Regions from separate parts of the Agarivorans sp. Z349TD_8 genome, predicted to be linked through region 1. Evidence: predicted binding sites of a transcription regulator. Region 1 holds the regulator's gene; the other holds the start of a gene.
The links. Region 1 encodes ArgR, which controls arginine synthesis, uptake and breakdown. Its sites were predicted from a motif close to ANTGAATANNTATTCANT; they were not measured.
Positions count from the first base shown of each region.

Region 1 (3,423 bases):
AGATGGATGATGCTTCGCGGGTATTAGGCAGTCGTTCGGGAAGAACCTTATGGCGTATTCACTTCCCTTTGCTCAGACCAAGCTTACTGACGGCGATGTTGTTGGTTTTTGTCGATAGCATGAAGGAACTGCCCATCACTCTTATTCTAAGACCATTCAATTTTAATACTTTGTCCACCCAAGTGTGGGACTTAGCCTCATTAGAACAGTTAGAACAGAGTGCTTTGGCGGCACTCACCATTTTGCTGGCTGGTATTATTCCGGTGATCATCATGAGTCGCAATATTGGTTTATCAGAGCCTCGTCGATAAGGAAGTTTAGCCTCCATGAGTATAGAGTTACGCCAAGTTAATCATTACTACGGTAAGCAGCAAGCACTAAAAGATGTTAGTTTAACGGTGGATAGCCACCAAATTGTTGCCTTACTTGGGCCATCAGGTTGTGGAAAAACCACCTTACTAAGATTGATTGCAGGTTTAGAACGTTTGCAAAGCGGTGAGCTTTATTTGCAACAAAAATTAGTGGCAGCGCCCGCTAAAGGGATTCATCTGCCTCCTGAGCAACGTGCGATAGGCATGATGTTCCAAGACTACGCGCTCTTTCCGCACATGACTGTTCGCGCTAATATTGAATATGGTTTCGCTACTCGTCAAGACCTACCGCAACGACGTCAATGGGTTCAAGATAGCTTAGCAAACATGGGCATGAACGGTTTGCTGGAGCGCTTCCCACACACTTTATCCGGAGGTCAGCAGCAACGTGTCGCCTTACTTCGGGCGCTTGCTCCTGAGCCAAGTACGCTGCTACTTGACGAACCATTCTCGGCCTTAGATGAGCATTTACGTCAACAGGTGCGAGAAGAAACCCTCGATATTTTAAAGAAGAGTGATACGCCGGCGTTAATGGTCACCCATGATCCTTTCGAGGCAATGTTTATTGCCGATCGAATTGTCGTGATGGAGCAGGGTAAAATCATTCAAGATGACACGCCACAACAACTCTACAATCAGCCAAAGAATGCTTTTGTTGCCGCTTTATTTGGCCCGAGTAATCGATTTTCCTCCAAGGTGCGGCAAGGAAAAGTGGTGACGGCTCTGGGCTCATTTGCGGCAGAGCAATTTGCCGACGAGCAAGCAGTTGAAGTGATCGTGCGGGCCAAAGATGTCATGGTTCATCAACTCGAAAATAGTGAGATGATTGAAGCAACTATCATTTCAGTTCATCCCATGGGTAACGAAACCCATTTTAGGCTGCGATTAGCCGCGCTACCAGAGCAGGTTTTACATGCTCGCATGCGCGATCATTGGCAGGCTGAACCTGGGGTTAAAGTTTGGTTATCGGTGGAACATTTAGCGGCTTTTGTCTTCCCCAAAGCTTAGTTTGGGGAAGGGGCCATTAGGTGCTAACTGATTTCGAATAGTTCTTTGACTGATTGAAATACGTCAGCAATGTCAATTTGACGGGTAGGGGTGATAAAAATGGTATCGTCTCCGGCAATGGTGCCAAGGATCCCTTCGGCCTTACCTAAAGAATCCAATAGGCGAGCAATTAATTGTGCAGCCCCTGGGCTGGTATGAATGACAATTAGTGCATCGTTGAAGTCCATTTCTAAAACCAAGATTTTAAGTTGGCTAGAAACGGTCGGGACCCCCAATTCGGCAGGTAAACAGTAAACCATTTCCATCTTGGCATTGCGGGTGCGAACCGCCCCAAATTTGCTCAACATTCGTGAGACTTTAGATTGGTTAATGTTTTCAAAACCTTGCTCCTGCAAGGCGGTAACGATTTCAGCTTGCGAACCAAATCGTTCTTCTTTTAACAGTGATTTAAAGGCTTTTATTAACTGTTCTTGTTTATCGCTATATTTCATCGGTGATCCGAGCTTATAAATCCGCAGTTATTGTCGCCAACTTTAACTCTTATATCAACTTTATTCCCCTTTTGTGCATATAAATGCATAGTTTGGCACACTATTCGGTAGTGAAGTTCTCGCTATGAGTTGTTCGAGTGAGCAAAGCTGCATTATCATAGTTGTAAAGACATGATGAGTAATCACTTATGCGCTGCAAATTTTTGTTATTTCTATCCTTAATATTGATACATTTTGCTCAGGCAGAGGAGCTACCATTACGGGTTGTCACCGAAGCTTCATATCCGCCTTTTGAGTCGTTTGACCAAAATAAGCAGCTGGTGGGTTTTGATATCGATCTCGCGAAGGCCCTCTGTATGCAGATGAAAAGAGAGTGTCAGTTTTATCACCAACCCTTCGATAGTCTATTGGGCAGTGTGGCGGTCGGGCACTATGATTTTGCGATTTCAGCCTTGGATATTACTGAGCCTCGCCAGCGTTTAGTGAATTTTAGCCACGCTTATTTTGACAATATCGCAGTCTATATTACCAAAGCTGAGTATAAGCTCACATCTCAGTCGGTGGTTGCAGTACAGAATGGTTCCAGTTTCCAGCGTTTCTTGCGTCGCCAACGTAAAGCCATATTCTCTATTTCTTACCCTAGTTATCAATTGGCTTTGCAGGATTTGCTGCAAGATCGTATTGATGCTGTGCTGCTGGATTCTGCTGCGGCGCATTATTGGTTAGTAAAACACCCACAATATGTGCTCCAAACTGATAGAACTTATCCAGCAAGTGGTTTAGGTATTGCTGTGTCGAAACAAGATCAGCGTTTACTCCAGAAAATTAACGATGCATTGAAAGTGTTAAAAAGTAATGGCGAGTATCAGGCTATCTACCAAGCTTATTTTAAGTAGCAAATACAGTTAGACCAAGGTCTAAAACGAGTTGTTAAAGTGTGATTGAGTCGGTCTTTTAGTGTTTTATAGTTGCTTTAAAAATGTTGCTAAATTGTATTTCTTTATAGATTCCGCTATCTTGTGTGTGTCTTTAAAGATTACCCCTCTACCACAATAAAAAAGCATGGAGAAGTTGGATGAAAGTAGCCGTATTAGGTGCCGCTGGCGGAATAGGTCAAGCCCTTTCATTACTATTAAAAACTCAATTACCTGCGGGTTCTGAACTTTCACTTTATGATATCGCTCCTGTTACTCCTGGGGTTGCGGTTGATTTGAGCCATATCCCGACTCAAGTCGCAATACAAGGATTTGCAGGAGAAGACCCGACACCTGCCTTGGAAGGTGCTGACATTGTATTAATTTCAGCGGGTGTGGCGCGTAAACCTGGAATGGATCGCTCTGATTTATTTAACATTAATGCAGGTATTGTTAAAAATTTAATTGAAAAAGTTGCCGCGACTTGCCCAAGCGCGTGTATTGGTATTATCACCAACCCTGTCAATACGACTGTGCCTATTGCCGCGGAAGTACTAAAAAAGGCGGGTGTTTACAATAAGAGTAAACTTTTTGGGGTGACAACCCTCGATGTGATCCGCTCAGAAACTTTTATTGCGG
Region 1 is NZ_CP194037.2:4,090,804-4,094,226, reverse strand. Features, by position in the region: gene ACRRS1_RS18330 (ABC transporter permease) at 1-311, shown strand, start outside; gene ACRRS1_RS18325 (ABC transporter ATP-binding protein) at 327-1,379, shown strand; gene argR (transcriptional regulator ArgR) at 1,403-1,870, opposite strand; gene ACRRS1_RS18315 (transporter substrate-binding domain-containing protein) at 2,059-2,766, shown strand; gene mdh (malate dehydrogenase) at 2,946-3,423, shown strand, end outside.

Region 2 (3,423 bases), 1.5 Mb from region 1:
GCACAGGTATCCAGCACTTCTTGCACCGACTCACTGGGTTCCCAATTTCGTGGGAACAATGGCCGCTTGGAGTTTAACTCTTGTAATAAAAAGTGTTGTTTGTCGGTTTCATTCCAATGCGCATAATCGCCCAAGCCCAAATAACGGCTCAGTTCTGAAAAAACTTCTTCGTGACGACCACTGTCTTGGCGAATATCCAAGCGCAATAAGTTGATGCCAAAGCAGGCGATACGACGTAATAGGTCGAGTAGAGTCCCATCGGCGATGATGCTCATGCCACAATCTTGTAGTGAGTAGTAACATAGCTCGAGCGGTTCCCGCAGCTGTTCGGTATTCACTACGATGTCGCGGGCTTCTGTATACTGACCTTTCAACTTCGCGGTAAGGTAGTCGTGGGTTTCTTGTAGTTCACTGCGCAATACTTTAAGTAGCGCACGATAAGGTTCGCTCTGAGTGCCAGTTTGCTCAAGCAAGGCTTGATTTGCATCGCTCATCGACAATTCACTGACTAGCTTCTGAATTTCCTTCAGGTATAAATCTACAGCGACCCAACGGCTTGAAAGTAATACTTCTTCAGTCACTTTTGCGGTGACAAAGGGGTTACCATCTCGGTCTCCGCCCATCCATGATGAAAACACCACAGGAGCGCTATCTAAAGCAAGACGCATGTCGAAGTGATTACTGAGTTTCTTATCTAATTGTCGAACAAATTCAGGAACAGCATGCCACAATGAGTTTTCAATTACGGCAAAGCCCCATTTGGCTTCGTCAACTGGGGTTGGGCGTAGCTTACGGATTTCGTCGGTGTGCCAAGCTTGATTAATCAGTTGCTCTAGGCGACCCATCAAATTATCCCGCTCTCGTTGCGGTAAGTCTAATTCTAACCAGTCGAGACAATCATTAATACTCACGTATTTATTGATTAGTGTTCGGCGAGTCACTTCGGTGGGGTGGGCCGTTAAGACTAATTCGATATTGAGTTGGGCAACTGCGTGATGAATTTCTGCTTCGCTAAGTTGCTCTTGTTTTAATTTTTGAAATACCAAATCGATGGGATCGGTGGTGCAGGTACTGCCTTCACAATTGCGAGAAATGGTATGGAATTGTTCGGCGATATTAGCCAGATTTAAAAATTGGCTAAAGGCGCGAGTTACAGGTAATAACTCATCATCGCTTAAATTTCGTAATAGTTCTAATAGCTGCTCACGCGCTTGTTCATCATTGCTGCGTGACGCTTTTGCTAGCTGACGGATCGTTTCTACTTTCTCGAGGAAAGCCTCGCCCATATGGCTTTTGATCGTATTACCAAGTAGCTGTCCGAGTAAATTTACATTTCCTCGTAATGACGCATTGGTTTCCTGAGGCAAATTCTGGCTCATTCTTTTTCCTTTACTGTTGGCGTATGCTAGCGATTATTGAAATTAATTTACTAAATTACCCTATTCCTAGCCCAAAAACATACCTAAGACTGCGCTTATAGTCAAAGCACCTGTAATAAAATTACAGGTAACCTGAGTTCCTTTGAGGTGGATCAAGCGCTCAGGCCTATTGCGTATCTCATGGTCATCGGTAAATTTAGAGGATTAGCCACGATTTTAGTATTTTTTACAAATATTACAATAAATAAAAATGCATTATTATTGCATAACGAATTACTTGTGGTATGCTCCGCAATAATTGAAGCATAGCTTGGTTCAGCTTGTTTAAAATAATGATTTTTTATTAAACTTGTCAGCGGCGCTAAGCTTTGTCACAAATGAAAATATTACCAATGTGAAGGGAACGAAGACACGATGTTACAGGCTGCGATTATTGGAGCGAGTGGTTATACCGGAGCGGAGTTGGCAGGCTATGTGAGTCGCCATCCGCAGTTACAACTTGCAGGCTTATTTGTCTCCGAGCGAAGTCTCGATGCGGGTAAGTCTTTATCCAGTTTACATGGTCGATTACGCGGTATTGTTGATGCACCAGTTCAGCCTCTAATGGTGGCTGATATCGCCAGTACTTTTGCCAATGTTGACATTGTGTTGTTGGCAACCGCACATGAAGTTAGTCATGATTTGGCGCCGGCCTTTTTAGCTGCTGGTTGTCAGGTATTTGATCTCTCGGGTGCTTTTCGGGTGCAAGATGCCGAGTTTTATGAAACCTACTATGGTTTTACTCACCAATATCCCGAATTACTGGATAAAGCGGTCTATGGTTTAGCTGAATGGAATGCCGAGCAGATTAAACAAACTGATTTAGTCGCGGTGGCGGGGTGTTATCCTACGGCTTCTTTAACGGCCTTAAAACCTTTGGCGGCGGCGGGTTTGATTGCTGATAATAGTAAAGCGGTAATTAACGCAACCAGTGGTGTGAGTGGCGCTGGGCGCAAAGCGTCTTTAAATAGTAGCTTCTGCGAGGTGAGCCTAAGTCCTTATGGTGTATTTAAGCATCGTCACCAACCGGAAATCGCCACGCATCTCGGTCATCCGGTGATCTTCACGCCACATCTTGGCAATTTTAAGCGCGGTATCTTAGCGACGATTAATGTCATTTTAAAACCGGGAACTACACCAGAGCAGGTGAATGAAGCTTATCAACAAGCTTATGCGGGGCAACAAATTGTGCGTTTATTAGCAGACGAATGGCCATCGATTACTAAAGTAGAATATACGCCATTTATCGATTTGGCTTGGCAACAGCAGGGCGATGATCTGATTGTGGTTTCTGCGGAAGATAACTTGTTGAAGGGGGCCGCTAGTCAGGCTATTCAGTGCCTCAATATTCGCAATGGCTTTGCCGCCACAACGGCATTAGTTTAAGGTTCTGTATGAAAACTTTAGTGATTAAATTAGGTGGTGCGGTATTGAATAATTCCCACGCCTTAGATAATTTATTTGCCGCTTTAGAGGCAGTTTCTCAGCCTATTGTTTTAGTACACGGTGGTGGCGTAGTTGTCGAAGACGTATTGGCGAAAACCGGCTTTGTCTCAGAAAAACTTGATGGTTTGCGGATTACGCCTAAAGAGCAAATCCCCTATGTGGTGGGTGCTTTAGCGGGTACTAGTAATAAATTGCTATTAGCGCGAGCACTGAAGTCTGGACTGTCAGCGGTTGGTTTGTGTTTAAGTGATGCAGGCTCTTGTCGGGTGACACCAATGGATCCGCGTTTAGGGCATGTAGGCGAAGCCTCAGCTGCAAACCCGGCGTTACTGAACAGTTTAATTGAGCTGGGCCATGTCCCTGTGATTAGTTCGATAGGGATTGGAAGTGATGGTGAATTATATAATGTCAATGCAGATCAAGCGGCCTTAACGGTGTGTCAATTACTTCAAGGGCAGTTGGTGTTATTGTCTGATGTTGCAGGTGTATTAGACCAAAATAAGCAGTTAATTGCTAAGCTTGACGGTCAATTGGCGCAACAGTTGATTGACGATGGGGT
Region 2 is NZ_CP194037.2:518,713-522,135, forward strand. Features, by position in the region: gene ppc (phosphoenolpyruvate carboxylase) at 1-1,379, opposite strand, end outside; gene argC (N-acetyl-gamma-glutamyl-phosphate reductase) at 1,794-2,804, shown strand; gene argB (acetylglutamate kinase) at 2,813-3,423, shown strand, end outside.
Region 2: a site for ArgR is predicted at 1,619-1,636, ahead of argC (N-acetyl-gamma-glutamyl-phosphate reductase). Genes of this name have one in related genera too.